DNA from 4 places in the Kitasatospora sp. NPDC001119 genome. Region 2 is predicted to be linked to each of the others. Evidence: riboswitches for the same ligand, from Rfam matches in the RefSeq annotation. Region 2 holds a riboswitch; each other region holds the start of a gene.
What was found. A riboswitch is a leader RNA that binds a small molecule or an ion and turns the genes downstream of it on or off. The one in region 2 is predicted to bind cyclic di-AMP.
Positions count from the first base shown of each region.

Region 1: it holds a riboswitch for cyclic di-AMP, as region 2 does, so the genes downstream of both, ACWDD9_RS14200 (M23 family metallopeptidase) here and ACWDD9_RS42745 (transglycosylase family protein) in region 2, are expected to answer to the same signal.
Region 3: it holds a riboswitch for cyclic di-AMP, as region 2 does, so the genes downstream of both, ACWDD9_RS38610 (M23 family metallopeptidase) here and ACWDD9_RS42745 (transglycosylase family protein) in region 2, are expected to answer to the same signal.
Region 4: it holds a riboswitch for cyclic di-AMP, as region 2 does, so the genes downstream of both, ACWDD9_RS00085 (transglycosylase family protein) here and ACWDD9_RS42745 (transglycosylase family protein) in region 2, are expected to answer to the same signal.

Region 1 covers NZ_JBSFKI010000009.1:222,741-230,361, reverse strand. Annotated here, with positions in the region: gene ACWDD9_RS14215 (HelD family protein) at 1-13, opposite strand, end outside; gene purB (adenylosuccinate lyase) at 133-1,563, shown strand; gene ACWDD9_RS14205 (MFS transporter) at 1,571-3,052, opposite strand; cyclic di-AMP (ydaO/yuaA leader) riboswitch at 3,467-3,604, shown strand; gene ACWDD9_RS14200 (M23 family metallopeptidase) at 3,607-4,587, shown strand; gene ACWDD9_RS14195 (APC family permease) at 4,934-6,484, shown strand; gene ACWDD9_RS14190 (DUF2470 domain-containing protein) at 6,542-7,261, opposite strand; gene ACWDD9_RS14185 (RidA family protein) at 7,412-7,621, opposite strand, start outside.
Region 2 covers NZ_JBSFKI010000075.1:10,798-18,418, reverse strand. Annotated here, with positions in the region: gene eno (phosphopyruvate hydratase) at 10-1,296, opposite strand; gene ACWDD9_RS42745 (transglycosylase family protein) at 1,652-2,545, opposite strand; cyclic di-AMP (ydaO/yuaA leader) riboswitch at 2,551-2,719, opposite strand; gene ACWDD9_RS42740 (cytochrome P450 family protein) at 2,941-4,278, opposite strand; gene ACWDD9_RS42735 (SDR family NAD(P)-dependent oxidoreductase) at 4,567-4,989, shown strand; gene ACWDD9_RS42730 (MazG family protein) at 4,994-6,037, opposite strand.
Region 3 covers NZ_JBSFKI010000050.1:29,883-37,503, forward strand. Annotated here, with positions in the region: gene ACWDD9_RS38590 (SpoIIE family protein phosphatase) at 1-247, opposite strand, end outside; gene ACWDD9_RS38595 (TetR/AcrR family transcriptional regulator) at 373-939, opposite strand; gene ACWDD9_RS38600 (alpha/beta fold hydrolase) at 999-1,880, opposite strand; gene ACWDD9_RS38605 (YiaA/YiaB family inner membrane protein) at 1,963-2,253, opposite strand; cyclic di-AMP (ydaO/yuaA leader) riboswitch at 2,449-2,607, shown strand; gene ACWDD9_RS38610 (M23 family metallopeptidase) at 2,620-3,468, shown strand; gene ACWDD9_RS38615 (hypothetical protein) at 3,576-4,451, opposite strand; gene ACWDD9_RS38620 (GNAT family N-acetyltransferase) at 4,494-5,063, shown strand; gene ACWDD9_RS38625 (sensor domain-containing protein) at 5,184-5,924, shown strand; gene ACWDD9_RS38630 (hypothetical protein) at 6,015-6,806, shown strand; gene ACWDD9_RS38635 (GNAT family N-acetyltransferase) at 6,803-7,252, shown strand; gene ACWDD9_RS38640 (hypothetical protein) at 7,262-7,621, opposite strand, start outside.
Region 4 covers NZ_JBSFKI010000001.1:14,545-22,165, forward strand. Annotated here, with positions in the region: gene ACWDD9_RS00080 (hypothetical protein) at 415-1,374, shown strand; cyclic di-AMP (ydaO/yuaA leader) riboswitch at 1,825-1,995, shown strand; gene ACWDD9_RS00085 (transglycosylase family protein) at 1,982-3,367, shown strand; gene ACWDD9_RS00090 (hypothetical protein) at 3,664-3,864, shown strand; gene ACWDD9_RS00095 (LacI family DNA-binding transcriptional regulator) at 3,994-5,013, opposite strand; gene ACWDD9_RS00100 (glycoside hydrolase family 13 protein) at 5,039-6,736, opposite strand; gene ACWDD9_RS00105 (sugar ABC transporter permease) at 6,850-7,621, opposite strand, start outside.

The DNA of each region.
Region 1 (7,621 bases), on a different contig from region 2:
GCGGTTCGCTCATCGGTGTGGTATTCTTGCGGTGAGAAGGCTGCGGGGCGTCATCTGAAAGGCGCTCAATTGACCCAGCCTACCCCACTCCGCCGACGTCCGGCGTGACCTCGGCTGTTACTCTTGCGAAGCGTGAGCGCGAAGCCCCAGATCCCCAATGTCCTGGCCTCCCGGTACGCCTCGGCGACCCTGGCCCAGCTGTGGTCCCCCGAGCACAAGGTGGTCCTCGAGCGCCACCTGTGGCTCGCCGTCCTGAAGGCCCAGCAGGACCTCGGCGTCGAGGTTCCGGCGACCGCCGTCGCCGACTACGAGCGGGTGATCGACCAGGTCGACCTCGGCTCGATCGCCGCCCGTGAGCGGGTCACCCGCCACGACGTGAAGGCCCGGATCGAGGAGTTCAGCGAGCTCGCCGGGCACGAGCAGATCCACAAGGGAATGACCTCCCGGGACCTGACCGAGAACGTCGAGCAGCTGCAGATCCGCCAGTCCCTGGAGCACGTGCGGGACCGCACGGTGGCCGTGCTGGTGCGCCTGGCCAAGCTGTCCGCCCAGCACGCCGAGCTGGTCATGGCCGGCCGCTCGCACAACGTGGCCGCGCAGGCCACCACCCTGGGCAAGCGGTTCGCGTCGATCACCGACGAGCTGCTGGTCGCCTTCCGCCGCCTGGAGGAGCTGATCGCCCGCTACCCGCTGCGCGGGATCAAGGGCCCGGTCGGCACCGCCCAGGACATGCTCGACCTCCTCGGTGGCGACACCGACAAGCTGGCCGAGCTGGAGCGCCGGGTCGCCGGGCACCTCGGCTTCGAGAACGTGCTGACCAGCGTCGGCCAGGTCTACCCGCGCTCGCTGGACTTCGAGGTGCTCACCGCCCTCGTCCAGCTGGCCGCCGCGCCGTCCAGCCTGGCCAAGACCATCCGCCTGATGGCCGGCCACGAGCTGGTCACGGAGGGCTTCAAGGAGGGCCAGGTCGGCTCCTCCGCGATGCCCCACAAGATGAACACCCGCTCCTGCGAGCGCGTCAACGGCCTGGCCGTCATCCTGCGCGGCTACGCCTCGATGACCGGCGAGCTGGCCGGCGACCAGTGGAACGAGGGCGACGTCTCCTGCTCGGTGGTGCGCCGGGTCGCGCTGCCGGACGCGTTCTTCGCCTTCGACGGCCTGCTGGAGACCTTCCTGACCGTCCTCGACGAGTTCGGCGCCTTCCCCGCCGTGATCGAGGCCGAGCTGGACCGCTACCTGCCGTTCCTCGCCACCACCAAGGTGCTGATGGGCGCGGTGCGCGCGGGCGTCGGCCGGGAGACCGGGCACGAGGTCATCAAGGAGCACGCCGTCGCCTCCGCGCTGGCGATGCGCGCGGGCGCCCGGGAGAACGAGCTGCTGGACCGGCTGGCCGCCGACGAGCGGATCCCGCTGGACCGGGCCGCGCTGGACGCGCTGCTCGCCGACCGGCTGTCCTTCACCGGCGCGGCCGGCGCCCAGGTCGCCGAGGTGGTCCGCCAGGTGGAGGCCGTCGCGGCCGCCTACCCGGAGGCCGCCAAGTACGCGCCCGGCGACATCCTCTGACGTCTCGTCAGCCCTGAGCCGAGGGCCCCGCCGCCGGACCGGTGGCGGGGCCCTCGCGCGTCGTGGGGACGTGGCCCGGGTCCAGCGGCGGGGTGGTGGTGCCGCACGGCCAGTCGCAGTTCGGCTCGGCCACCTGCTGGTCGTCGGCGGCGAGCACGTTGCCCCGTACGGTCGCGAGGGCGATCAGCCCGCCGGCGGCCAGCAGGCCCGCGCAGATCAGCATCGCGGTGTGGAAGGCGGAGTCGACCGAGGAGGGCACCCGGTAGGCGTCGCCGCTCAGCCCGGCCAGCGCCGGGAGGGCGGCGACCGCGAGCAGGCCGGCCGCGCGGGCGGCGGCGTTGTTGACCCCGCTGGCGATGCCCGCGTGCCGGACCTCGACGGCGGCCAGCACGGTCGCCGTCAGCGGTGCGACCAGCAGCGTCATGCCGCAGCCCATCACCGTGACGGAGGGCAGCACGTCCACCCAGTAGGAGGAGTCCGGGCCGACGCGCAGCATCAGCAGCACCCCGGCGGCGCACAGCAGGGGGCCGACGGTCAGCGGGATGCGCGGGCCGATCCGCTTGCCGAGGCGCCCGGCGCGCGCGGACAGCAGCAGCATCAGCACGGTGATCGGCACCAGCGCGAAGCCCGAGACCAGCGGCGAGAAGCCGGACACGATCTGGAGCTGCACCACCAGCAGGAAGAAGACGCCGCTGAACGCCGCGTACACGCACAGGGTGACCAGGTTCACGGCGGTGAACAGCCGGGAGGAGAACAGTCCGAGCGGCAGCATCGGATCGGGCGCGCGGCGCTCGACCGCCACGAAGGCGACGCCGAGCGCCACTCCGAGCACCCCGCTGACCCAGACGGCGGGGGACAGGCCCTCGCCGGCCGCCGTCAGCGCGTAGGTGATCGCGCCGAGGGCGAGGGCGGCGAGCACGGCGCCGAGGACGTCGAAGCGGCCGGAGGCGCCCTCGTCCCGGCTCTCCGGCACCGACCGGGTGGTGACCGCGATCACGGCGGCGGCGAGCGGCAGGTTCAGCAGGAAGATCCAGCGCCAGCCGGGGCCGTCCACCAGCCAGCCGCCGAGGAAGGGGCCGACCGCCGCCGACACCCCGCCGAGGCCGGACCAGAGCCCGACCGCCGCCGAGCGGTCGTCAGGGTGGAAGACGGCCTGGAGCATGGCGAGCGAGCCGGGGGTGAGCAGCGCCCCGCCGATGCCCTGGACGGCGCGGGCGGCGATCAGCACGTGGATGTTCGGCGCGGCGGCGCAGGCCGCGGAGGCGACGGCGAACCAGACCACGCCGATCAGGAAGACCTTGCGCCGCCCGTAGCGGTCGCCGAGCGCGCCGCCGAGCAGGATCAGGCCCGCCAGGGTGAGCAGATAGGCGTTCAGGGTCCATTGCAGGGACGCGAGGGAAGCGCCGAGGTCGGCGCCGATCCGGGGCAGCGCGACGTTCACCACGGTGCCGTCCAGCATCGCCATGCTGGAGCCGAGCACCGTCGCCATTAGTACCCAGCGACCCTGCGCGGTGCCCAGGCGCAGGGTGCCGGCCTCGGAGGTGGCCACGGGCGAATCCTGCGCTGCCGAGGCGCACGTGACAAGGGTCACCGGTGGGTGTGTTGGCGGCTGGCGGTGCGTGAGCGGACGGGTGCGCGGCGTGGCCGATCTCGGCGCAGGGTCGTGGATCAGTGGCGGGGGGTGAATGGGTTGTGTACGCACCGTGGGCTCGGGCCTGCGGAGGGTCACTGGGACAGGGGGGATCGTTGCCGTTTCAAGAGATCGACATTGCTTCACCCGAACGGATGGGTTTTAGTTCAGCGACCGCCCGGCCAGTCCGGACGGATCCGCCGGGTGGAACGCCGAGTCCTGCCGCTGCCCGGTGGTTCGAAACGAACTCTGTACGGCAGGAGCGGGGGACCCACAGGTAAGTCGCCGGACCGGAGTTCGCGCCTCAGGGCGCGGGCGTCCAGGACCGGCTTGGGGTGAAGCCGCGCAAGCGGCCGGGCAACTCCAGCCCGAACCCGACAGCTCACCTCGCAGGCGTCGGAGAGGAAAATTCCATGCCTGCACAGGCTCGTCGTATCGCCCTGCCCCGCGCCGCCCGCATCGGCATCGCCACCGCCGTCACCGGTGTGTCCTTCGCCCTCCCGCTCGTCACCGCGATGAGCGCCCAGGCCCACACCCCGGCCGCTCCGGCCGCCGCCTCCACCGAGGCCAAGCAGGCCACGCAGGCCGCCGCTCCGGCCGCCCAGGCCGCGCAGGAGAGCTACCGCGTCGTCAGCGGTGACACCCTGTCCAAGATCGCCGACGCCAAGAACGTCGAGGGCGGCTGGCACGCGCTGTACGAGCAGAACCGCTCGGTCGTCGGCGCCAACCCGAACCTGATCTTCCCGGGCCAGCAGCTCGCGCTGTCCGGCCACGCCGCCGCGCCGGCCGCCGACGCCGCCCCGGCGAAGCCCGCCGCTCCGGCCAAGCCCGCCAAGCCGTCCGCTCCGGCGACCCAGGCCGCCAAGCCGCAGGCCCAGGTCCAGGTGCAGACCGAGGCCGCCAAGCCCTCCGCGCAGCTCGAGACCCAGCTCCAGGTCGCCGTTCCGGCCCAGGCCGTGACCGCCACTCCGGTCGCCGCCGCCACCTCCGGCTTCGTCGCCCCGCTGGCCGGCCCGCGGCTCGGCACCGCCTACGGCGTGGCCGGCTCGATGTGGGCCTCCGGTCACCACACCGGCCAGGACTTCGTCGCCTCCACCGGCACCCCGCTGCGCGCCGTCGCCAACGGTGTCGTGGTCAAGGCCGGCAACGGCGGCGCCTACGGCAACGAGGTCGAGATCAGGCTCGCCGACGGCCACTACGCCGAGTACGCGCACCTCTCCTCGATCGGTGTGAGGATCGGTCAGACCGTCACCGCCGGCCAGCAGATCGGCCTCTCCGGCGCCACCGGCAACGTGACCGGCCCGCACCTGCACTTCGAGATCCGCAACGGCTCGGAGTACGGCTCGGACATCAACCCGGTCGCCTACCTGCGCGCGCACGGCGTCGCGCTCTGACCCCGAGAGCTCCGGGGTACCAGGAACCACCGCCGCTGCGGGCGAACCGATCGCCCGGGATGGTCATGTCGGGTGACCGCTCGACCGGGTGATCGCCGCACGGCGGACATGGGCGCGGGACACGCCCAGGCCGGCCCGGCCGCATGAGGACCTCCTCGTGCGGCCGGGCCGGTCGCTTTCGTTCCCGGGCCCGCCCGGGGTGTTCGATCGATCGAACGAAGCGTCAACTCCGGTGTCCCACAGGGTGGTCGCCGGGATCTCCGGGCGCCTCCGGGGCGCCATGCTGGCGGACGGTCAGTGCCCGGCCGGTCCGGCGGTCGGGCGGGCCGGGAGGCGAGGAGGCCGGATGGCGGTCCGCAGCGGGGGCGTGGCGGGGGAGACGGCCGGGCGGGAGCGGCCCGGGGCGGGCGGGGTCGACCGGCTGAAGGCGGACTCGGTCGGCCTGGTCGGCGTGGTGTTCATGGCGCTCGCCACCGCCGCCCCGATCACCGCGATGACCGGCAACCTGCCGATCATCGTCGGTCAGGGCAACGGCGCGGGCGCGCCCGCCGCGTACATCGTGGCGACCGTGGTGCTGACGGTGTTCTCGGTCGGCTACGTGGCGATGGCCCGGCACATCACCGCGGCCGGCGCGTTCTACGGCTACGTCTCGCACGGGCTGGGGCGGGTGGCGGGGATGGCCTCGGGGCTGCTCGCGGTGCTCGCGTACGTCGTCACCGAGGCCGCGGCCCTCGGCTTCTTCGCGTACTCGCTGCGCGGGCTGGTCCGTTCGCAGCTGGGGGTGGACGTCGGCTGGGGCTGGTACGCGCTGTTCGGGGCGGCGGTGATCGGGGTGATGGGCTGGTTCGACCTGCACCTGACGGCCAGGGTGCTCGGGGTCGCGCTGGTGCTGGAGATCGGCGTCCTGTCGGCGGTCTCACTGGCGGTGCTGCTCTCCGGCGGCGGGCCGGACGGTCTCGCGGCCGGGACCCTGAACCCGCTGAACGCGCTGAAGGGGGTGGGGAGTTCGGGCACCTCGGCGGCCGGGCTCGGACTGTTCTTCGCGTTCTGGTCCTGGGTGGGCTTCGAGTCCACCGCGATGTACGGCGAGGAGTCCCGCGACCCGAAGCGGGTGGTGCCGCGGGCCACGCTGATCTCCGTGATCGGGGTCGGGCTGCTCTACGTCTTCGTGTCCTGGATGATCGTGTCCGGCAACGGCGTCGAGCGGGCGGTCGCGGTGGCGGGCGGCGCGGTGCCGGGCAAGGACGGCAACAGCCTGTTCTTCGACCAGCTCGCCGCGCACTTGGGGGCCTGGGCGGTGAAGGTCTTCCAATGGCTGGTCGTCACCGGCTCGTTCGCCTGCGCGATGGCCTTCCACCAGTGCGCGGCCCGGTACCTGTACGCGATCGGGCGGGAGGGGCTGCTGCACCCGGCGCTCGGCCGCACCCATCCGCGGCACGGCTCGCCGCATGTCGCCTCGGTCACACAGTCGGTCATCGCGGTGGGGCTGGTGGCGGGGTTCCTGGCGGCCGGCATGGACCCGTACGCGCACCTGTACACGCTGCTGGCGCTGCTCGGGACGATGGCGATCCTGGTCGTGCAGACGCTCTGCTCCTTCGCCGTGGTCGGGTACTTCCACGTGCGCGGACGGCACCCGGAGACGGCGCACTGGTTCCGGACGCTGGCCGCGCCGCTGGCGGGCGGGGTGGCGATGGCCGGGGTGGTGGTGCTGCTGGTGCTCAACCGGGACGCCGCGGCGGGGGAGGCGGCGCACACGCTGCTGTTCCGGCTGATCCCGTACCTGGTGATCGGGGTGTTCGCGGGCGGGGTCGGGCTGGCGCTCGCGGTGCGCCGGTGGCGGCCCGGGCTGTACGCGCGGATCGGGCGGGTGGTGCTGGAGGACGCGGTCGAGCGGTGACCGGGCCGGGCCGCGGTGGCCGACGGGCCCGGGCGTTCGCGCCGGGCGGGCCCGGGTTCAGCGCCGGTGGACCGGCAGGCCGTACTGGGCGGCGGCCAGCAGCTCGTGCATCCGGTGGCCGAAGTCGTCGGTGTCCCGGGCGGGTTCGGGGAAGACCAGGCGGACGTCGCGGTGGCCGTGCGAGTGGTCCAGGCGCAGCACCAGGCCGTGGCGGTCCAGGGCGAGCGGGCGGACCTCCGGGGCGTGGGCGAGCACGGCCGGGTCGAGCAGCCGGGTGAGGACGTCGAGCGCCTCGGCGTGGTCGTCGGCGAGGTGGGTGAGCAGCATGGCCTCGTACCGGGCCAGCGGGTCGGGGGTGGCCAGGGCGAGGTCGGCGGCGGTGATCGCGCCGGTGGCGTACGGGGTGGCGAGGACGGCGTGGGCGACGTCCACCCGCAGGTGCACGCCGAGGCCGTCGTCGGTGAGGTGGGCCGGCCGCAGTCGGCCGGCCAGGGTGAGGCGGGCGCGGACGCGGTCGCGGACGGCGACGGGGGCGATGTCGGTGACGTCGAGGACGACGGCGAGGCCCTCGGCGGCGCCGACGGCGGCCGTGGTCAGCGGGTCGTCCAGGGCGGCGCGCAGCCGCAGCCGGGAGCCGTGCACGGAGACCTGGGTGTCCAGGTGGTGGTGCTCGCCCAGGGCGCGGACGGTGAGCGAGGAGGTCGTGCTGAGCAGGCTGTGGATCCGGTCGGCGGTGCTGGGCTCGGGGACCTCGGTGTCGCCGGTGGGCAGGCTCATGGACGGACCTCCAGTTAGTTAGGTGAGCCTAACCTAATGTGCGGCTGGGGGTGTGGCAAGCAGGCGGTGGGGCGAGCGGGCGGGCCCGGGCAGGCGGAAGGGCCCGGACGCGCGGGTGGCGTCCGGGCCCTTCCGTCGGGCGGGGCCGGGTCAGCCGATGACGGCCTGGGCGTCGATCTCGACCAGCATCGGCTCCTGCGGCAGCTCGACGAAGACGGTGGTACGGCACGGCTTCACGCCGCCGGGCTTGATGTTCTCGTCGATGAACTCGGCGTAGACCTCGTTCATCAGCGGGAAGTCGGCGCGCTTGGTGAGGTAGACGCGGAACATCACCACGTCCTCGATGGTGGCGCCGCCGGC
Region 2 (7,621 bases):
CGGGAGCGCTCAGCCCTCGTGGCGGAAGCGCGGGAAGGCGCCGCGGCCGGCGTACTCGGCGGCGTCGTCGAGGATCTCCTCGATGCGCAGCAGCTGGTTGTACTTGGCGACGCGCTCGGAGCGGGCCGGGGCACCGGTCTTGATCTGGCCGCAGTTGGTGGCGACGGCCAGGTCGGCGATGGTGACGTCCTCGGTCTCACCGGAGCGGTGCGACATCATGCAGCGGTAGCCGTTGCGCTGGGCCAGCTCGACGGCGTCCAGGGTCTCGGTCAGCGAACCGATCTGGTTCACCTTCACCAGCAGCGCGTTGGCGGTGCCGGTCTCGATGCCGCGGGCCAGACGGGCCGGGTTGGTGACGAACAGGTCGTCGCCGACCAGCTGGACCTTGTCGCCCAGCTTGTCGGTCATGGCCTTCCAGCCGGCCCAGTCCGACTCGTCCAGCGGGTCCTCGATGGAGACCAGCGGGTAGGCGGCGACCAGCTCGGCGTAGTACTCGATGAGCTCGGCGGCGGTGAGGTCCTTGCCCTCGAACCGGTAGGCGCCGTCCTCGTAGAACTCGGAGGAGGCGACGTCCAGGGCCAGCGCGACGTCACGGCCGGGCACGTAGCCGGCCTTCTCGATGGCCTCGACGATGAGGTCCAGGGCCTCGCGGTTGGAGTCCAGGTTCGGGGCGAAGCCGCCCTCGTCGCCCAGACCGGTGGACAGGCCGCGCTCCTTCAGCACGCCCTTGAGCGTGTGGTAGACCTCGACGCCCCAGCGGACGGCCTCGGAGAAGGACTCCGCGCCGATCGGGGCGATCATGAACTCCTGGATGTCGACGTTGGAGTCCGCGTGCGACCCGCCGTTGAGGATGTTCATCATCGGGACCGGCAGGACGTGCGCGTTCGGGCCGCCCAGGTAGCGGAACAGCGGCAGGTCGCTGGCCTCGGAGGCGGCGTGCGCGACGGCCAGCGAGACGCCCAGGATGGCGTTGGCGCCGAGCGAGGACTTGTCCGGGGTGGCGTCCAGGTCCAGCATGGCCTGGTCGATCAGGCGCTGCTCGGTGGCGTCGTAGCCGACCAGCTCCGGGCCGATCTGCTCGATGACGGCCAGGACGGCCTTCTCGACGCCCTTGCCGAAGTAGCGGTTCTTGTCGCCGTCGCGCAGCTCCAGCGCCTCGAAGGCACCGGTGGAGGCACCCGACGGGACAGCGGCACGACCCGTGCTGCCGTCGTCGAGGCCGACCTCGACCTCGACCGTGGGGTTGCCGCGGGAGTCGAGGATCTCACGGGCTACGACGACATCGATGGACGGCACGAGGCATCTCCTTGCGAGAGCAGGGTCCGGTCTGACGGTGGTGCTGCCAGCAGGACGATTGCGGAGTCGTTACGACCAGAGCCTAACCGCCCGGGCTGCCGTGGCCGCGTCGGCCTCGGTCCCGTCTCACCGTGTGGCCCTGCTACCCACCGGTAGTTCACCTGCTTGTCCCAGCTTGTCCCACCGGAGCGGGCGAATGCGGACGAAGGGGACCGGTAGGACCGGCCCCCTTCGGACGGCGGGGTGGAGCGGCGTCGGTGTCGAGCGCTCCGGCGCGGCTGCGGGCGCCCCCGGCGGGCACCCCGGTCTCGGGGTACTGCCGGCCGCGGGCGGTCCCGGCGTCGGGCGGGGCGGCTCAGCCGAGGTGCAGCACCTGGCCGGGCATGATCAGGTTCGGGTCGCCGCCGACGGTGGAGTGGTTCTGCTCGTACAGCGCGCTCCAGCCGCCGGACACGCCCTGGGCGGCGGCGATGGTCGACAGGGTGTCACCGGCACGGACGGTGTAGTCGTGGCCGGCGGCCTGCGGGGCCTGCTGCGCGGCGCGCGGGGCGTACTGCGGCTGGGCGGCGGCCTGGCCTGCGTACTGCTGGTAGACGCTCTGGTGGCTGGTCCAGTACCAGCCGCCGTTGTTCTGGTACCAGTACACCTTGGCGTCGGCGTCCCAGCCGGCCTTGCCGGAGAAGCCCGGGGCCTGCGGCTGCGGGGCGACCTGCTGGACCGGCTGCGCGGCGGGCTTCTGGGCCGGCTTCTGGGCGGCGGGCTTCTGCGCGACCGGCTTCTCGGCCGGCTTGGCGGCGGACTTCGGGGCCTGCTGCTTGGGGGCGGACTGCGGCTTGGCGTCCGAGGAGGTGTCGACCGAGGCCGGGGCACCGCCCTTGGTCAGACCGGCCTTCTGGGAGCAGACCGGCCAGGCGCCCGGACCCTGCGAGGCCAGCACCTTCTCGGCGACCGAGATCTGCTGGGCCTTGCTGGCCTGGTTGGCCTGCGCCGCGTAGGCGGTGCCGCCGTACGCCTTCCAGGTGCTGGACGTGAACTGGAGGCCGCCGTAGAAGCCGTTGCCGGTGTTGATGCTCCAGTTGCCGCCGCTCTCGCACTGGGCGACGGAGTCCCAGGTGGAGGCCGGGGCGGCGGAGGCGCCGGTGGCGGTGAGGAGCGGCATCGCGAGTCCGACGCCGGCCACACCGGCGACGGCGATGGCCTTCTCGGCCTGGGTGCGACGACGGTGACGGCCAGTTCCAACGAACAGCATGAAGAGGTCCCTCTCCGTACGCCTGCGAGGTGAGCTGTCGGGTTCGGACCGGGAGGTGGCCCGGCCGCCGTAAGCGGAAACGATTCCGCTCGGGCGGCTTCACCCCAAGCCGTGGGGAGACGGCAACAAACCTGGTTCCCCCGCCCCTGCCCAGGGTTCTGGTCGGTTTCCCGTGACGCGGCGGGCAGGATTCGGCGTTCCGCGTACGAGGTCCGCAGCTGCGAACTCCAGGGAGAGTAGACAGATCATCAGACCAATCACAAGCTCATATCACCGATATCACACAACAATTACGGCCCGTGTCCGATCGCCTACCAACAGCGGCGTTATGTCCGGATTGATGGGTGTTCACACCCCCGTCGGCGGGCGATCGGCGACCTCCCGTCAGCGTGATCTCAGCAGGTCGGAGGCGTCGAAGAGGCATCCGGAACGGGGTGCGGAGGGGCGTGCGGGGAACGGCTCTCCGGGCTGAATTCCACCGGGAGTTCGCGCAGGCCACGCATGATCAGACCACCCCGCCAGCGCAGATTCTCCGGGCTTTCCGCGAGCCGCAGATCGGGCAGCCGGGAAAGCAGCGTGGCCAGCGCGGCACGCCCTTCGAGGCGCGCCAGCGGAGCGCCGATGCAGTAGTGGATGCCGTGCCCGAAGCCCAGATGGGGGTTGTCCTTCCGGGCCAGGTCCAGGGTGTTCTCCGCCGCGAACCGGGCCGGGTCGCGGTCCGCCGCGGCCAGCACCACCAGCACCGGGTCACCGACCGGGATGTCCACCCCGCCGATGGTCAGCGGACGGGTCGCGAACCGCCAGGTCGCCAGCTCCACCGGCCCGTCGTAGCGCAGGAGTTCCTCGATCCCGGTCTCCAGCAGCGCGCTCTCCCCGCGCACCACCGACTCCTGCAGCAGCCGGCGCTGCTCCGGATTGCGCAGCAGCGCGTAGGTGCCGTTGCCGATCAGGTTCACGGTGGTCTCGAAACCCGCGAACAGGAGGATGAAGGCCATCGCCGCGGCCTCGTTCTCGGTCAGGTGCTCACCGTGGTCGCCGGCCCGGATCAGGCCCGAGATCAGGTCGTCCCCGAGGTCCGCCCGCTTGCGGTGGATCAGCTCCAGCAGGTACGCCCGCATCCGCTTCACCGCCCGCCCCACGCCGCCGCGTTGGCCCCCGCCGTGGCGGATCATCATCCCGGCCCAGTCGCGGAAGTCGTCCTGGTCCTCGGCCGGCACCCCGAGCATGTCGCAGATCGCGTAGATGGGGAGCGGGAACGCGAACTCGTGGATCAGGTCCGCCGAACCGCGCTGCGCGAAGCCGTCGATCAGCCGGTCGGTGAGCTGCTGCACCCGCGGCTCGAACTCGGCCACCCGGCGCGGGGTGAACGCCTTCGACACCAGCCGGCGCAACCGGGTGTGGTCCGGCGGGTCGATGTTCAGCAGGTGGGTCATCAGGTCCGCTTGCCGCTCCCCCGGGATGCCCACCCGGCCGGTGCGGTGCGCCTGCCCGCTGTGGTGCGCCGGGTTCTTCGACAGCCGGCTGTCCGCGAGCGCCTGCCGGGCGTCCGCGTACCTGGTCACCAGCCAGGCCTCCACCCCGCTCGGCAGGGTGGTGCGGTGCACCGGGGAGTGCTCGCGCAACCAGGCGTAGGCGGGGTACGGGTCGGCGGCGAACTCCCAGGTGAACAGCTGCGGGGCGGGGGCGTCGGACGACGGGGCGGCGGGCCGGGCGGGGACGGGCTGAGCTGGCATGGACCGACCGTATCCGGTGCGACGGGCCCGCCCTCCCTCCGGCGGGGCGCCGCTTCCCCGCCACTCCTCCGCCGCGCTTCCGCGACCGGACGCGTCGGGCGCGCCAACACTCCGTGGCCGGTCCGTGGCCGGTCCGTGGACAGCTCTTGGCCGACTCTTGGCCGCGGGGCGGGCGTGAGCCTGGTCACCTGAGGGGTAATCCCTGTTGCGGAGGGTCAGGACGTGCCTACGATCCTCCGCAGTACGCGTGGGCGCCGGTGCGGTGTCGCCCACAGGGAGGAGCAGACCATGCGGGTCAGCGGGTCAGTCGTCGTCATCGCGGTCCTCGACGGCGGGTCGGGCGCGGGCCTCGCCCGCCGGTTCGCCGCCGCCGGCACCGCCGGAATGCTCATCGCCGACCAGTACGCCGGCATCGCCGAGGACCTCGCCGCCGAACTCGACCGGCCGGGCTGCCCCGTCGTCGGCGTCTGCGGCGACATCCGCCGCCCCAGCGACGTCGCCGCCCTCGTGGACACCGCCGAGAAGCACCTCGGGCCGATCGACCTGTTCGCCGTGGCCGGCCCCGACGGCGAGCGGATCATCTCGCTGGCGGACCTGCCCGACCACCTCGACCTGGAGCGGCTCGCCGAACTCGTCCTCCTCGTCGGCGAGGCCATCGGCGAACTCGTCCCGCCGCAGCGGCGCCCCGAGCGCACCGCCACGGCGGCCTGAGCGCCTACTCCCCGACCGGACCGAGGCCCTCGGCCGCGCGCACCGCGTCCCGGTAACCGCGCGCGGCCGACCGCAGCGCGGCGTCCACGTCCACCCCCGCGTCGTGCGCCCGCTGCACCACCGCGAGCAGCAGCCGGCCCGCCGAATCGGCCGTCAGCTCGGCCGGCAGCCCGTACGCCTCGTCCGGCACCCCCGTGAAACCCGCCCGGCGCACCCGCGACACCAGCTTCGCCGCGTACGCCAGTGAGGGCAGCCCGGCCGGCACGCCGTCCAGCACCGACTCGCGGTCCGCCTTCTCGGCCGCCTTCAGCTGCTCCCAGTTCGCCTCCGCCTCGGTGGCGCCCTCGACCTCCACGTTCCCGAACACGTGCGGGTGCCGGTACATCAGCTTCTCGACGATGTCCCCGGCCACGTCGTCGACGGTGAACGGCTCGGTCGGGTGGTCCTCGGCGATCCGGGAGTGGAAGAACACCTGGAACAGGACGTCGCCCAGCTCCTCGCGCAGCGTCTCCCGGTCCCCCGCCTCGATCGCCTCGACCAGCTCGTACGCCTCCTCGACCAGGTACTTCACCAGGCTCTCGTGCGTCTGCTCGGCGTCCCAGGGGCAACCGCCCGGGGAGCGCAGCCGGTCCATCACCGTCACCAGGTCCAGCAGCCGCGACCCCGGCAGGTCGTACGAGCCGGGCAGCACCTCGATCTCCGGCACCTCGCCGGCGTGCTCCACCGCCAGCCGCGCCAGCGCGTCGGTCAGCCCCGGGTCCCCGTCCGGGCTGCCCAGCCACACCGTCGGCCCGGCCCCCGCGGGCTGCCCCGTCAGCAGCCGCGCCAACGCGGGCGCCGACCCGGCCGGCACCGCCTCCACGACCACCCCGGCCTGCCGCACCGCCGCCACCTGCGGATGCCCCTCGTCCCCCACCAGCACCCGCCCCGCCGACCGCAACGCCTCCCACGCCGGCCACGCCAGCAGGCCGGGAGCCACCCGATGGGTGGTGGTCAGCAGGATCAACTTCGCGCCCGGAGTCTCCGTCGGCACAGCATTCGTCGTCACCCCCCGAACCTACCCCCGCACCCCCACCCCGGGCCGGGCCGGGCCGGGAAGCCGCCACCCCGCTGTCCCCACCCCGCCCGCACGAGCACAGGAAGTCGACCCGGCCGACTTCCCACTTCCCCAAACCGGCCAGACCACCATCCCCGAGGCCCCCACGCACCCACGCGAGCACAGGAAGTCGACCCAGCCGACTTCCCACTCCCCCGCACCACGCCCCGCGCCGGTCGGCGCCCGCCCAGGGAAACACCACATCCACACGGTCGTCCGGCGGCCAGTGAGCCAGAGCCGCAACCAGCCACGACGGACGCCGTCCAGGGCAGCGCGGGAAGCCACCGCCCCGCTGGCCTCCCCTGCCCCCTCCTGCCGTCCCCCACCACGCCCGCACAAGCACAGGAAGTCGACCCCGCCGACCTCCTGCTCCCACCCGCGCCGGTCGGCGCCCGCACGGGGAAACACCACATCCACACGCTCGTCCGGCGGCCGGTGAGCCCGAGCCGCAACCAGCTACTGGAGACGGCATCCCAGGCAGCGCGGAAAGCCAGCCTCAGCCGCCGCTACCCGACGCCCCAGCTCTGCCGTCCCCCACCACGCCCGCACAAGCACAGGAAGTCGACCCGGCCGACTTCCCACGCCCACCCGCACCGGTCGGCGCCCGCACCGGGGAACGCCGCGGCCGCGCGGTCGTCCACCGTGTGGTGGGCCAGAGCCGCAAGCGGCCACGGGGGACGAGGAGCGCTGGAAGTCGATCCGGCCGACTTCCCACTCCCAGCCGCCCCGCACCGGTCGGCGCCCGCACGGGGGAACGCCACGCCCACGCGGTCATCCGGCGGCCGGTGAGCCCGAGCCGCAACCGGCGACGGAGGACGGCGCCCAGGAGGGGCATGCGCCAGGTGCTGTCGTGGCGGTTGCCGCCGGTTGGCGTGACAGCCGACAGCATGCGCCAGCCACCAGCCGTCACACGGCGCCTCGAACCCGGCCCGACGCAGCCGACGGACCCAGCCGCCTTGCCAGTCACCGCGACGGCCCCAACAGCGCGGAGCCACCTCCCGGCATGACAGCCGACGGCACGCCCCGGCCGCCAACCGTCACACGGCGCTCCGGATTCGAACCGGCGCAGCCGACCGGACCCGACCCCCGTGCGGGCCATCGCGACGAACCCAACGATGCGAGCCGCCGGTCGGCATGACGCTCCTGACCACCAGCCGCCACATGCCGCTCCGAGCCCCGCACGGCACGGCACGGCACGGCCGACCGGACCCGCTCCCGTTGCGGGCCGCCACGGTTGGCCCGCCGATGCGAGCCGTCGATCGCCGCCCGCGACCGGTCCACGTCACCGGCATGGTGCCGCCCGGTGGGCAGCCGCTGCGGCGGCCGCTCCCCCGTCCCAGTGCGTGCCAGTCCCGAAGCCGCGCTCCTGCGGCAGACGGCTCCGGTCGTCCAACGGCGGGCGGCCGGATCCCTGGAGCCGCCGCCGCGCCAGCGGCGGCTCGGTCCTGCCCCACAGGTTGTCCGGCACCGACCACGGCGGTCTCCTTCCCACCGCCTGCCCAATGCCCCGCTCGTTCAGCGGCGGGGCGGGTGCCA
Region 3 (7,621 bases), on a different contig from region 2:
GCTCACCGGCCGGGTCGACCACGCTGTAGCGCTCGTGCGCCCAGTCCGGCAGCCCGTGCGAGGCGGTCAGCCGGAGCATCCCGGCGGAGTCCAGCAGGTACAGCGCGGACCCCTCGCCGGTGATCCAGCTCGGGCCCTCGGCCAGGACGGTGTCGAGCAGCTCGGCCGCGCTGGTGCAGCCCAGCAGCAGCCGCACGCAGCGCATCGCACTGCGCGCGGTCGGACTGCCGGCGGGCTCCAGGGGCACTGGTCCTTGATACCCCATTTCCCCCACCGGCGAAGGCCGACCGAACCGCCGCACCAGCACCACCGCCACCGCGGGAAGTCGGCCGGGCCGACTTCCTGTGCAGTGCCCGGTGCCGGGCCGGCCGCTTACGCGGGCCAGGCGCGGAGACCGGTGGTGAGGGTGGCGATGAGGCGGTCCTGGGTGGTGGCGAGGTCCTCGGTGAGCTGGAAGGCGCCGGCCGTGGTGAGGGAGGCGAAACCGTGGGCGACGGAGCGCACGGTGCGGGCGGCGTGGACCGCCTCGGAGCCGTCGAGCCCGTACTCCCGCAGCACGGCGATGATCACGCCGACGAGTCGGGCGGCCGCCCGGGCCAGGTCGTCGTCGGGCTGCGGGGCCTGGGGGAGGGCGTTGTAGCGGTGCGGGTGCTCGGTGGCGTACGCGTGGTAGGCGCGCAGCACGGCGGCGACGGCGTCGTCCCCGCTGCGTCCGACGGCCGCCCCGGCCAGCCGGTCGGCGAGGTCCCCGGTGACCCGGACGGCGATCAGCCGCCGCAGTTCGGCGAGGCCGCCGCTGACGTGCTTGTACAGCGAGGGGGTGGCGACCCCGGCCCGGGCGGCGACGGAGGCCAGGGTGAGGGCCTCGGCGCCCTGCTCGTCGATGAGGGCGAGGGCGTGGTCGACGACCTGGTCGGGGGTCAGTCCTACGCGGGGCATGGGTTCGGGCTCTCCGTACGGATCAGGTCGGGCAGGGGCGGGCAGCGGACGGGCGGGGCTCAGCCGAGCTCGGCGAGGAACGGCAGCAGGGCGTCCGCGGTGGCCGCCGGGTTGTCGGCCATCGGGTAGTGCCCGGACCCCTCGATCATCGCCTTCCGCGCGCCGAGCGCGGCGGCCTGCCGGTCGGCGACCAGCTCCGGCTTCGGGAAGTCGGGGTCCTTGCTGCCCATGACCACCAGGGCCGGGCACCGCACCGCGGCCGTCCAGCCGACCGGCGCCGAGTCGCCGTGGACGTACCCGCGGGTGGCGGTCTTCCGGCCCGGGGTGCGCAGCGCGGCGACCAGCCCGTCCACGTACGCGTCGAAGTCGGCGGGCCTGGCACCGGGGAAGGCCATCCGGCGCAGGTAGAAGCCCCAGGCGGCCGGCCAGTGGACGAGGGCGGCGCCCATCAGGCCCATGGCGCCGCGCATCAGGGCGCCCTGCGGCGGGTTCTCGACGAAGGCGTTGAGCAGGACGATCCCGGCGACCCGCTCGGGGGCGTCCCCGGCGGCCTTGACGACGGTCGCCCCGGTGTACGAGTTCCCGGCGAGGACGGCGCGCTCGATGCCGAGGTGGTCGAGCAGGGCGAGGACGTCGTCGGCGAGGGCGGCCGGGCCGTAGTCGTCCCAGGTGATCGAGGATTCGCCGAAGCCCCGCAGGTCCATGGTGACGACCCGGTGGCCGGCGGCGACGAGCAGCGGGCGCAGGTGCCGGTACGCGGCCCGGCTGTCGAGCATGCCGGGGAGCAGGACGACCGGGGTGCCGTCGCCCTGCCGGGTGTCGTCGTAGGCGATCCGGCCGCCGGGGACGGTGAGGTACTGGGTGTTCGGGGTGATGGTGCCGTTCATGGGGTCCTCCTCGGGCCGCCGGTGCGGGGCATCGGCGGTGCTGCCGATAGCCATAAAGCTAAGGCTAATAGCCTTAGCCGTCAAGCGGTCGGGCGTCGGAGGCGTCGGAGGCGTCGGAGAAGAGGGGGAGGGGTGGTCAGACCCCTTCGACCTTGAATGGGTCGTGCTCGCTGAGCAGCTTCTCCAGCCGGGCCTGGTCCACCCGGGTGACCATGTCGTTGGACTCCTGCCGGTCCCGGATCACCTTCGCCAGAGTGAATGCGGAGCTGACCGTGAAGAGGAGGCCGAGTCCGAGGAAGGCCCGGGTCCACCCGCCGACCGGCAGGTAGATGATCCCCACGGCGAGGGCGGTGCCCGACAGGGCGAAGGACAGGACGGCCTGGAGGTAGTAGGCGGCCGTGGTGCGGGTCTGCATCGGTGCGCTCATGGCGTCAGGATGCTGCGGCCCGGCCGGGCCGCACATGAGTAGGCGTACTCAGATGGGGCCGTGCATGAGGGACCGTTCGTTGACGTCCGATCACCTGCCGCGGGGCTGTTCCGAACGGATGGCTTGGAATCAGAGCCTCCTAGGATTAACGTTTGATAACGCAGCGCGGTTGTCAACGCCGTACCCAGACGGCACCGTGCGCCGTCGCCTAATCCCACCGACCGGCCTCCGGGCAGGTCAGGGAGCCGGGGAACCACGTTCCTTGGGGTGAATCGGCGGGGCTCCGGCCCGGCCGTAGGAGACCTTCCTGCTCCGAACCCGTCAGCTAACCCGGTAGGCGCGAAGGAAGGAAAGGAGCGCGCCTCCGTGGCGTCGACGCACACCCCGGCACACCCGGCCGGCTTCGCAGCCGGTACCCAGCTCCTCGACCACCCCGGCCCGGACGGCCCCGAGGCCTTCGGCCCGGAGGACTTCGCCGCGGAGGCCGAGACCAACCGCCACCGGATGCCGCGTCAGACCCGCGGAACCTCCCCGCTGCTCGGCGTCACCGCCGTCGCCGCCACCCTGGGTGCCACCGGCTTCACCTCGGCGACCCCGGCCGCCGCCCCCGCCATCGAGGCCCCGGACGAGACGGCGGTCGCCCTCTCCGCCGACCCCGGCCTCGCGCTCGCCGCCCGCATCCAGAACCAGGCCGACAGCCAGCGCACCGCCGCCGAGGAGACCGCCCGGCTCCAGGCCGCCCAGGAGGCGGAGGCCAAGGCCGCCGCCAAGGAGGCCGAGGCCAAGCGCGCCGCCGAGGAGGCCGAGCGGGCCAAGGCCGCCGCCCTCACCCTCCCGGTGACGGACTACCGGCTCTCCGCCCACTACGGCCAGAGCGCCCGCTACTGGGCCAACCTGCACACCGGCCTGGACTTCGCCGCCGACACCGGCACCCCGGTCCACGCGCTCGGCCAGGGCACCATCACCTCGGCCGGCTGGGCCGGCTCGTACGGCTACCGGATCGTCGAGACCCTGCCCGACGGCACCGAGATCTGGTACTGCCACCTCTCCGCGATCACCAAGGGCTCCGGCAAGGTCGCCGCCGGCCAGCAGATCGGCAAGGTCGGCGCGACCGGCAACGTCACCGGCCCGCACCTGCACATGGAGGTCCGCCCCGGCGGCGGCGCCCCGGTCGACCCGGAGCCCTGGCTCCAGCAGCGCGGCCTCAACCCCTGAGGCGCCAGCCCTGACGCACCCGCCCTGAGGCACCCGCCCGGGCGGACCCAGCGCGAAGCCCCCGGCCCGGAGCACCAGCACCGGACCGGGGGCTTCGCCGTGGCGTCTCACTCCTCGGCGGGCAGCTGCGCCAGGTACGCCTCGATCTCCTCCTGGCCCGGCTCCGGCGCCAGCTCCGGGAACTCCGTCACCAGCAGCCGCGGCAGCCCCGGCACCGTCCACCCGCCGAACAGGTCGAGCGCCGCCTCGACCGCCGCCTCCTCGAACCGCCCGAAGTCCCCAGCCAGTTCCTCCGGCATCGGCCGCCCCAGCGCGGTCAGCTCCGCCAGGTTGCGGTAGCTGCGCCGCATCAGGCCCTGCTCCAGCAGCCGCCGAGCGCCGTCCGTGGCCATGCCGACCGACAGCACCCGGCCCGGGCCCCAGCCCTGCTCGTCCGGCTCGTCCAGCCAGCCGGCCGGTGCCAGCGCCTCGTACGCGGCCAGCCGCTCCTCCTCCGGGAGCTCCCCGAAGCCGGCCAGCCAGTCCCGCACCGCCGCCGGGTCCGTGACGTCCACCCCGTACGCGTGCAGCAGCAGCGCGTACAGCCGGGGCCAGGTCACCAGGTCGGCGCGGCGCAGCAGCCCGGCCGCGACCTCGCCCTGCCACTCGGCCTCCGCGTGCAGCCGCTCCTGGCGCTTGGCGTTCAGCCGCCGGGCCGCCCGCTGGTGGTCGACCAGCAGCCGGACGGCGTCGCCGTAGGCGAACGGGTCCTCCTCGGGCGCGGGTTGGACGTACAGGTGGAGCCGCTCGTACAGCAGGTGCTCCACCGCGTCGGAGGTCAGTTCGGGCCAGCCGTCGTGCATCCTGCCCTCGCCCAGCTCCAGCAGCGCCAGCACCGCGCGCAGCGGCCCCTCGGCCACCGGCGCGCGGCCCTGCTCGGCCGCCCAGGCGAGCAGGTCGGCGGCCTTGGTGCGCGGGGCGAGCCGCAGGTCTTCGTCGTTCATAGTCCGAACGGTAGCCGCCGGGCGGGGATAGGGTCGGCAGCCATGGTCCCCGTACGACTCACCGGCCCGCGCCTGGCCGTCCGCGAGTACCACCACACCGAGGAGGAGGTGGACGCGCTGCACGCGCTGTTCGGCGACCCCGAGGTCACCCGCCACCTGCCCTTCGGGCCGAGCGGCCGGGAGGACTGCGCCGACCAGATCGAGCTCTACCTGGAGGAGGCGATGGCCGAGGAGCGGGACACCTACCGGCTCGCCGTCACCAGGCTCGCCGACGCCGAGGAGCCCGGGGACGCGACGCCGATCGGGCAGGCCGCGCTCACCCTCGACGGGCACGGCGCCGCGGACCTCGGGTGCGTGCTGGCCCGCGGGTCCTGGGGCCGGGGCTACGCGGGCGAGACCGTCGGCCTGCTCGGCGACTTCGCCTTCGGCACCCTGGGCCTGCACCGGCTGACCGCCCGGACCGCCGCGGCCAACCCGGCCCCCGGCCGGGTGCTCACCCGGCTGGGCTTCCGGCCGGAGGGGCGGCCGCGGTCCGACGGGTCCGACGCGTACTTCTTCACGTTGCTCGCCGAGGAGTGGCCGGGCCCGGCCGCCCGGGTGGAGGGGGGTTAACCCCACCCCGGATCCGCCAGGCCTCCGGATCACGGCCGGGCGGCGCGTCCACCAGACTGGACGCAGTCAGCGGGACGAACGAGCGACAGACGACAGCACGAGGGGCCGGGGGCCGGGAACATGAGCAGCAGCCGCAGCGTGGAGGACCGGGAGTGGGACGTTCTGGGCGGTCGCGGTGACGACCCGCGCCCCGTCCGGGCCCGGCGGACCGAGCGGCGTCCGGCCCTGTGGCGGGCCCCGTTCTCGGCGTACTACTACCGCGAGGTCGGCTACGCGCTCACCGGCCTGCCGGTGGCGATCCTCGGCTTCGCCGTCGCGGTCACGATGTTCTGCTTCGGCCTCGCCACCTTCGTCACCGCGCTGGGGCTGCCCGTGCTGGGCGCCCTGACCGCCACGGCCCGCGGCTTCGGCCGGCTGGAGCGGGCCCGGGTGCGCGGCATGCTGGCCCTGGACGTCCCCGGCCCGGAGCCGGTGCGCCGGGTCCGCCAGGGCAGCTGGGGCGCGGTCACCGCGCGGCTGGCGGACGGGGCCGGCTGGAAGGCCGTGCTGTACCAGGTGCTGATGCTCCCCTGGGCGGTGTTCAGCTTCGCGGTGACGCTGGTGTTCCTGCTGCTCGGCTGGGCGGCGGCGCTCTACCCGCTGTACCACTGGGTCTTCCCGACCTACACCTCCTGGCACGGGTACCGGGTGTTCGACTTCTACGACAGCCACGACATCCGGCACGTGTACGACATCGAGGCGCCCTGGCAGATCGCCGGGCTCTCGCTCCTCGGGGTGCTGCTGGTCCTCCTCACCACCCAGCTGGTCCGCGGCCTGACCAACGTCAACCGGGCCGCCGCCCAGGGCCTGCTCGGCCGCTGACCGCCCGGCTCCATCCAGGCCCCGACGGCCCCGCCCGCGTTCCGGACTCCTCCGGATGCGGGCGGGGCCGCTCCGTGGTCGGATGGCCGGGTGGCCGCTGGCCCTCACCCCGCCCTCCCGGACGTGCTGGTCACCTCCCGTCCGCTGGACGAGTACTGCGCCCTTTTCGGCCTCACCCGGGCCCGGCTCGCCGCCCTGCCCGGGCCGCTGCTGGACTGCCCCGGGGGCGCGGCCGGCCTGGCCGCCGAGGCGCGCGAGCTGGGCTGCCGGGTGGTCGCCGTCGACCCGGCGTACGCGCTGCCGCCGCCGGTGGTCGCCGACCTCGCCCTGGCCGCCCGGGCGGCGATGGCCGCCTCGATGACCGCCCGCCCGTGGCTCCACCCCTCGCCCCGCCCGTACCGGCCCGAGCGGTACCTGCGCAGCTGGGACCGGGCCCGCCGGCTGTTCGCCGCCGACTCGGCCGCCCACCCGCAGCGGTACGTGGCCGCCGCGCTGCCCCGGCTGCCCTTCGCGGACGGCGCCTTCGCCCTCACCCTGAGCGGCTACCTGATCTTCGCCTACCCCGAAGTCTTCGGCTCGGAGCGCCAGTTGGCGGCGCTGACCGAGCTGGTCCGGGTCACCTCCCCGGACGGCGAGGTCCGGGTCCAGCCGCTGAACGACGGGCACGGCCGCCGCTGCGGTCACCTCGACCCGCTGCGGTACGCGCTCGGCGAGCGCCGGATAGCCAGCGAGATCCTCCGCTGTCCGGGGCCGGTGGACGGCCGCACCGTGCGGGTCCTGGTGCTGCGGGCCGCCGACCGACGCCGCCGGGCGGCCGGGCAGCCGGGCAGCCGGTCATGTAATAGTCACTACTCCGGTTTGCCCCTATACTCGCCGCCATGATCGAGACGACTATCCGGCGCGCAGAGGCGACCGACGCCGACCGGCTCACCGACCTGATCCAGGCCTCCTCCGCCTACCACGGCGAGTACGCGCCGATGATCGACGGCTACCGGGTGACGCCCGACTACATCGCCGGCCACGAGGTGTTCCTCGCCCTCGACCCGGCCACCGACCAACTGCTCGGCTTCTACGGGCTGATCCGCGAACCGGCCGAACTGGACCTGATGTTCGTCGCCGACGAGGCCCAGGGGCGCGGCACCGGCCGCGTGCTGATCGCGCACATGCTGGAGCAGGCCCGCGCGGCCGGCATCGCCAGCGTGCTGGTGGTCTCCCACCCGGACGCCGAGCGCTTCTACCTGCGGGTGGGCGCCGAACGCGTCGGCACCTTCCCCGCGCACGGCAGGATCACCTGGGACCGCCCCGAACTGCGCTTCACCGTCCGGTAGTTCCCCCGGTCAGGAGGTCCCCGCGGCCGACGGCCCGCCCGGCCCGCCCGGCTGGGCCGGTACCGCCGCGACGGGCTGCGGCACGGCGTGCGGTCCGGCCTGCGGGGCGGGCCGGGCCGGCTGCTCCGGCACGAGGGCCGTCCCCTGGAGCCGGGACAGGATCTTCTCCGCCAGCCAGCTGCGGTCCGACCCGTACGGGATGCCCCGCGGGTCCACCAGCTGCGTCGCCACCGCGTCCCGCAGCCGCTGCGCCCCGGCGGCGGGCAGCCAGGAGAGCAGCCCCCGGGCGGCCAGCAGGGCGTGGTACTGCTCGAAGTCCGAGCGCGGGTGCTCGATCGCGTCCAGCACGCTCGGCAGGTCCGCCAGCGC
Region 4 (7,621 bases), on a different contig from region 2:
CATTGCAGGTGCACGAGGCCTTTTACCCGCAGCCGCGAACTCTTCACGGGCCCTTCCCCTGACGGTACGTAAACGGACATAGCCGATGAATCGTCGAGCCCGCGATAACCGGCCGTGAGCACCTCCCCGCTGAATGTTGATCTTCGAATGCCGGGAGTCGCCCGCCCGTGACCCTCCGTCAATCCGGGCTCATGCTGTGAGACATCTCACGCGCCCCGGGTGCAACGCCCGCCCCCTCGGATCGCGTCGGGACAAGCACCGGCCACCATGCGGGGGTTGGGCGAAGAATGTCCGGATTGTAGGCAAAGCGCCCGGACCGGCGCCGGAGACGCACCGGGTCCGTACCGCGAGCACGCGAAACCCGTACGGCAGCCGACTGCAAGCCGGACGGGCCGATGTCCTACGATCTCCGGCATGAGCACCGCAGCCATTCCGGGCGCGCCACTGCCCGTCCGTACTCCAGGCTCCCGTGCGCGGGGGCGCCACCGTCGTCCCGAGCGCCCCGAGATCCCGGCCGGCGCCCCGGCCCTGGTGCTCGCCGTGCCCGCGACCGCCGGGCCCGAGTCCCGCTCGGTCGTCGAGGAGCTGCTCTCGATCGTCCGCACCGAGCAGAACGGCGTCCAGACGGCCGTCGGCTACCTCCCCGGTGACGGTGCGGCGGGCGCGAGCGGCGAGGACCGCACCGTGGCCGAGCTGCTGGCCCTGGCCGCCGAGGCCGGGCGGCCGATGCCCGTCCTGGTGCCGCTGGTGCCCGGCCCGCACACCTTCCTGACCGGGCTTCACGCGCTCGCCGCCGAGTACGGCGCGCCCGTCACCGACCCGCTGGGCCCGCACCCGCTGCTGGCCGAGGCCGTGCACGTCCGGCTCTCCGAGGCCGGGCTGGCCCGGGCCGACCGCGCCCGACTGTTCGCCATCGCGACCGCCGCGGACGGCGTGGTGCTGACCACCGTCGGCGGCGAGGACGCGGCCGCCGCGGCCGGCATCACCGGCGTGCTGCTGGCCGCCCGGCTGGCCGTGCCGGTCGTCGCCGCCGCGCTCGACGTGCCCGGCTCGGTGGCCGCGGCCGTCAACCACCTCAAGGACACCGGCTCGCAGCGCCCGGCGCTGGCCCCGCTGGTGATCGGCCCGGAGGCGGACTCCGAGCTGCTCGCCACCGCCGCCGAGGAGACCGGCTGCCCGTCGGCCGCGCCGCTGGGCGCCTACCCGTCGGTCGGCCAGCTGATCGCCTCCACCTACCTGGCCGCGCTGCCCACGCCGTCCCCGGAGGACCTGGCACGGGCCGAGGCGGAGGCGGCGGCCGCCGCCGAGGCCGAGGGGGTCGTGGAGGGCTCCCGTGGCGCCCACGCGGCCGCCGAGGGGCCTGGCGGACGATAAGGACACCGCGCGCGGGTTCGCGCGCACGGAAGGGCCCGGAACGCATCGCGTTCCGGGCCCTTCCGTGTACTTCCCCCACCCCGTCCGTCCCGTACGGGAGTCACCCGGCAATGAAGGGGAATGTCCGTTCTGGCGCTATTTGAAAGGAAATAGGGAGCGTGGATTCACATGCGCCGATCGCGACCGCTCCCCCACCCGCCGGAGTGCGCCACTCCGCGATTCGACGCACCGTCACGCCACTCCTGAGGCGGAGCCAGTTGTCGGCTTCCACAACAGCATTGCCTGAAAACGATCATTTACGATCATGGTGAGTGGCAATTTTGGCAGTTTCCACTAAACCGTGATGCACATCACAGTGGTTTGCAGTTTGAACTTAAGTCTGATTAACGTGCTCCCCGTTCGTGACCACACGAACCCGGTCATCCGCAACGCCGAGTCCTGCCGTCGGATGTCCTGGAAGCGCGAAAACGCACCACGGCAGGAGCGGGGGACCCACAGGTAAGTCGCCCCGGACCGCTCTCCGGAACGGTCCAGGGCTAGGGGTGAAGCCGTGCTCACCGCACGGCCGGGCAACTCCAGCCCGAATCCGACAGCTCACCTCGCAGGCGTGGGAGAGGACCACGTCTTCATGCTGCCCACCAACGGCACCCGTCTGTCCGGCCGTACCCGTCGCGTGATCGCCGCCCTCGGCGTCGCGGGCGTCGGCCTCACCGTCCCCTGCCTCACCACCGGCACCGCCTCGGCCGCCTCCGTCGCCACCTGGGACAAGGTCGCCCAGTGCGAGAGCGGCGGCAACTGGAGCATCAACACCGGCAACGGCTTCTACGGCGGCCTCCAGTTCACCTCCAGCACCTGGTCCGCCTTCGGCGGCACGGCCTACGCGGCCCGCGCCGACCTGGCCACCAAGGACCAGCAGATCGCCGTCGCCGAGAAGGTCCTCGCCTCGCAGGGCCCCGGCGCCTGGCCGGTCTGCTCGGTCCAGGCCGGGCTCACCAAGGGCGGCGCCGCGGCCGCCGTTGACACCTCGGCGGGTTCGACCGCCGCCAAGCCCGCCGCGCCCGCCCAGAGCGCCAAGCCGGCCGCTCCGGCCGCGAAGCCCAGCGCCGAGCCCGCGCAGCCCCAGACCCCCGCCGCGAAGCCCGCCGCGCCCGCCCAGGGCGACGCGCAGGCCTCCACCGACTCCGCCGCCTCCGGCAACCGGAGCGACTGGGTGCAGAAGCGCCAGCAGCAGGCCCAGGGCGGCGACTACACCGTCGTCGAGGGCGACTGGCTGTCCGCGATCGCCGACCAGCACAAGGTGCAGGGCGGCTGGCAGCGGCTGTACGACCTCAACCGCGGCACCCTGACCGAGGGTCCGGACACCATCTACCCGGGCCAGCAGCTGTCCTTCGGCGGCAACGGCCAGGCCCGGGCCGGCCAGTCCTCCGCCGGCACGTCCGGCTCGGACTTCACCTGGTTCGACCGCTCGCAGAAGTCCGGCCAGTCCGCGAACGGCGGTGCCGTGAACGCCCAGCCGACCGCGCAGCCCGAGGCCCCGGCCGCCAAGCCGTCCACCAAGCCGGCCGCGAAGCCCGCCACCAAGCCCGCTCCCCAGACGCAGACCCAGACCCAGACCCAGGCGCCGGCCGCGACCGGCAGCATGGCCGCCGCGGTCTCCTTCGCCCAGTCGAAGGTCGGTCAGGCGTACGTCTACGGCGGCACCGGCAACGGCGGCTGGGACTGCTCCGGCCTGACCCAGGCCGCGCTGCGCGCCGCGGGCGTCTCCGTCCCGCGCGTCGCCGCCGACCAGGCCGCCGCCAGCACCCACGTCTCGCTGGACAGCCTCCAGGCGGGCGACCTGCTGTTCTGGTCCAACAACGGCAAGGACTCCGGCGTCTACCACGTCGCGATCTACATCGGCAACGGCAAGTACGTCGAGGCCGCCAACCCGAGCTCGGGCGTCCGCGAGCAGAGCATCGCCAACTGGGCCCCGGACTTCGCCGGCCGGGTCTGAGGACGGCGCACGGTCCACGGCGCACGGCCGACGGACGGCCGGTAACAGCTGACGGGTAACAGATAACAGCTGACAGCTTTCAACATCTGTCAGCTGTTATCCGTCAGCTGTCGGCCGTCGTCCGAACGCTGACCGCCCACCACCCCCGGGGAGAGTCTGGTCGCTCCTCCCCGGGGGTTCCGGCGTTCCCGGGGCCCCGGCGTGCCCGACCGTTCCCGACCGCGGTTCCGCCCCGTTCCGTGGTGGATCGCCGCCCCAGCGGGCATGCTGCTGCTCTGCACCCGAGGAGGAGTCACATGGCCCAGGTCACCGTCACCCTCGACGCGAACCTCGCGATCGACGCGATGATGCTCTCCGGCACCAAGAGCCCCCAGGACGCCGTCGAACTGGTTCTGCGCGACTACCTGGCCCGCGGCCGCCGCACCGAGACCCGTACCGGCGAGGCCGCCGATGGGCACCGCCTGACCGCCGACCGCCCTACCGCCCAGGAGGGCTGACCCACCCCACGGCCCGCCACGGTCCGGCACGGCCCGCCACGGCCCGCGACGGCCGACCGCGCGCACGCCGACGGGCCCCGGAGAGCGATCGCCCTCCGGGGCCCGTCCGACGGCCGTGGCGGCCGGGGTTCAGCGCGCGCAGGCCCCGGTGGACCCGCGCATCACCAGCTCCGGCTGGAACATGAACTCGCCGCGCTGGGCGGCGTTCCCGCCGACCTCCTCCAGCAGCGCGTCCACCGCCGCCGTGGCCATCGCCTCGACCGGCTGGCGGATCGTGGTCAACGGCGGCTCGGTGAAGGCGATCAGCGGAGAGTCGTCGAAGCCGACCACCGACACGTCCTGCGGCACCGACAGCCCGCGCTGCCGCACCGCCCGGATCGCCCCGAGCGCCATCATGTCGCTCCCGCAGACGATCGCCGTGCAGCCCTTGTCGAGCAGCGCGCCGGCCGCCGCGTGCCCGCCCTCCACGCTGAACAGCGTGTGGTGGACGAGGTTCTCGGCCTCCTCCCGGCCGAGCCCGAGCACCTCGCGCATCGCCGCCGTGAAGCCCTCGATCTTGCGCAGCACCGGTACGTACCGGCGCTGACCGACGGCCAGTCCGATCCGCTCGTGCCCGAGTTCGGCCAGGTGCTGGACGGCCATCCACATCGCGGCGCGGTCGTCCGGCGAGATGAACGGCGCGTCGATCTTCTCGCTGTAGCCGTTGATCAGCACGAACGGCACCCCGCGCCCGGCCAGCCGGGCGTAGCGGTCGTGGTCGGCGGTGGTGTCGGCGTGCAGGCCGGAGACGAAGACGATGCCCGCCACGCCCCGGTCCACCAGCATGTCCACCAGTTCGTCCTCGGTGGACCCGCCCGGCGTCTGGGTGCACAGCACCGGGGTGTAGCCGTGCCGGCTGAGCACCTGCTCGATCACCTGGGCCAGCGCCGGGAAGATCGGGTTGCTGAGCTCCGGCGTGATCAGGCCGATCAGCCCGGCGCTGCGCTGGCGAAGGCGGGTCGGCCGCTCGTACCCGAGCACGTCGAGTGCCGCCAGCACGGTCTGCCGGGTGGCGGCGGAAACGTTCGCCTTGCCGTTGAGCACGCGGGAGACGGTGGCTTCGCTGACCCCCGCCTGCGCCGCGATGTCTGAGAGTCGCGCCGTAGTCACGGTCCCAGAGCCTATTCCAACCACGTCAGACCGCCCACCAGCCGGTGCTGTCCGGAGCGAGCACCGTCTCGCCGCCGTCCACCACGAGGTCGGTCGAGGCGAGCAGCAGCGTGCCCGGGGCCGCGATCCGCACCGGCTCGCCGGTGGTGTTCACGGTGCAGACGAAGGCGCCGCGGCGGAACGCCAGGGTGCCCTCGGGGCTCTCCAGCCACTCGACCCCGGTGCCGGCGCCGAGGTCGGGCTGGGCCCGGCGGACGGCCAGCGCGCTGCGGTAGAGCTCCAGGGTGGAGTTCGGGTCGCCGGTCTGCGCCTCGACGCTCAGCTCGGCCCACTCGGCCGGCTGCGGCAGCCAGGACGGCCCGCCGGCCACCGGGCCGAAGCCGTACGGGGCCTCGGTGCCGGACCACGGGATCGGGACGCGGCAGCCGTCGCGGTAGCCGTCCTGGCCGGCCTGGCGGAAGAAGGACGGGTCCTGGCGGACCTCGTCGGGCAGGTCGGTGACGTCCGGCAGGCCGAGCTCCTCGCCCTGGTAGACGTACGCCGAGCCGGGCAGCGCGAGCATCAGCAGGGTGGCGGCGCGGGCGCGGCGCAGGCCGAGCGCCCGGTCGCCGGGGGTGCGGATCTGGGTGCCGAGGCCGGGCTCGTTGGCGAACCGGGTGGCGTGCCGGGTGACGTCGTGGTTGGACAGCACCCAGGTGGTGGGGGCGTCGACCGGACGCATCGAGTCGAGCGAGAGGTCGATCACCTCGCGCAGCGCGGCGGCCTCCCAACCGGTGCCCAGGTACTGGAAGTTGAAGGCCTGGTGCAGCTCGTCGGGGCGGACGTAGTTGGCGGTGCGCTGGACGGTCGGGGTCCAGGCCTCGGCGACGCCGATCCGCTGCCCCGGGTACTCGTCGAGGATCGTGCGCCAGCTGCGGTAGATCTCGTGCACGCCGTCCTGGTCGAAGAACGGCATGACGTCGTTGCCGAGCAGCTTCAGCTGGTCGGCGCCGCCGAGGTCGGGCAGGCCGGGGGCCTTGACCAGGCCGTGGGCGACGTCGATGCGGAAGCCGTCCACGCCCATGTCGAGCCAGAACCGCAGGATCGAGCGGAACTCGTCGGCGACGGCCTGGTTCTCCCAGTTGAAGTCGGGCTGCTCCGGGGCGAACAGGTGCAGGTACCAGTCGCCGGGGGTGCCGTCCGGGTTCTCGCTGCGGGTCCAGGCCGGGCCGCCGAAGATGGACTCCCAGTCGTTGGGCGGGAGTTCGCCCTGCTCGCCCTTGCCGGGGCGGAAGTGGTAGCGGTCGCGCAGCGGGGAGCCGGGGCCCTCCCGCAGGGCGCGCTGGAACCACTCGTGCTGGTCCGAGGAGTGGTTGGGGACGAGGTCGACGATGATCCGCAGGCCCAGGTCGTGGGCGTCCCGGATGAGGGCGTCGGCGTCCAGCAGGGTGCCGAACATCGGGTCCACGGCGCGGTAGTCGGCGACGTCGTAGCCGGCGTCCGCCTGCGGCGAGGCGTAGAACGGCGAGAGCCAGACCGCGTCCACCCCGAGGTCGCGCAGGTAGGGCAGGCGGCTGCGGACGCCGGGCAGGTCGCCCATGCCGTCGCCGTTGGAGTCGGCGAAGCTGCGCGGGTACACCTGGTAGATGACCGCGTCCCGCCACCAGCCTCTGGACGCGCTGACGTTCGCCTCGTGAGCGGTGTCGGCGGCAGGCCGGGAGGTGTCGGCCAGGTTCTGGGTCATGGACGGTATCCCTTGGGGACTAGAGGAGCGGAAGGCGCCGGGACGTGGAGGCGCGTGACGACGTGGTCGGGAGCGGCGGCGTTGCGGGTGGTGCGTGACGACGCGGTGGCGCGCTACGACTTGGAGGCGCCGGCGGTCAGACCGGTGACCAGGTGGCGCTGCACCAGGTAGAAGAAGGCCGCGGACGGGATCGCGATCAGCACGGCGGTCGCGGCCATCAGGTTCCACTGGGCGTCGTGCTCGCTGACGAAGGTCTGCAGGCCCACGGCCAGCGTGTACTTGTCGGAGCTGAGCATGAACGTGGAGGCGAACGGCACCTCGGCCCAGTAGGTGAGGAACGAGTAGAAGGCCGCCACCGCCAGGCCCGGGCGGGCGAGCGGCAGCACCAGCCGCCAGAAGGTGCCGAACGGGCTGAGCCCGTCGACCCGGCCGGCCTCGTCGATCTCCACCGGGATGGTGTCGAAGTAGCCCTTCAGCAGCCAGGCGCAGTACGGCACGGTGGTGGTCGAGTAGACCAGGATCAGGCCGGTGTAGCTGTCCAGCAGGCCGAGTTCGGAGAGCATCGTGTACATCGGCACGATCAGCACCGCGATCGGGAACATCTGGGTGACCAGCAGCGACCACATCAGCGGCTTGTGCCCGGGGAACTTCATCCGGGAGACGGCGTAGCCGGTGGTGGCGGCGAGCATCACGCCGAACACGGTGGTGACCCCGGAGACCAGCAGGGCGTTGCCGAACCAGGTGAAGAAGTCGGTGTCGGACAGCACGTGCTGGTAGTTCGACAGCGTCAGCTTGTCGAGGATCTGGCCGGGGTGGAGGTAGTCGGTCTTGTCCGGGCCGAGCGAGACGAACAGGATCCACGCGACCGGGAACAGCGCGATCAGG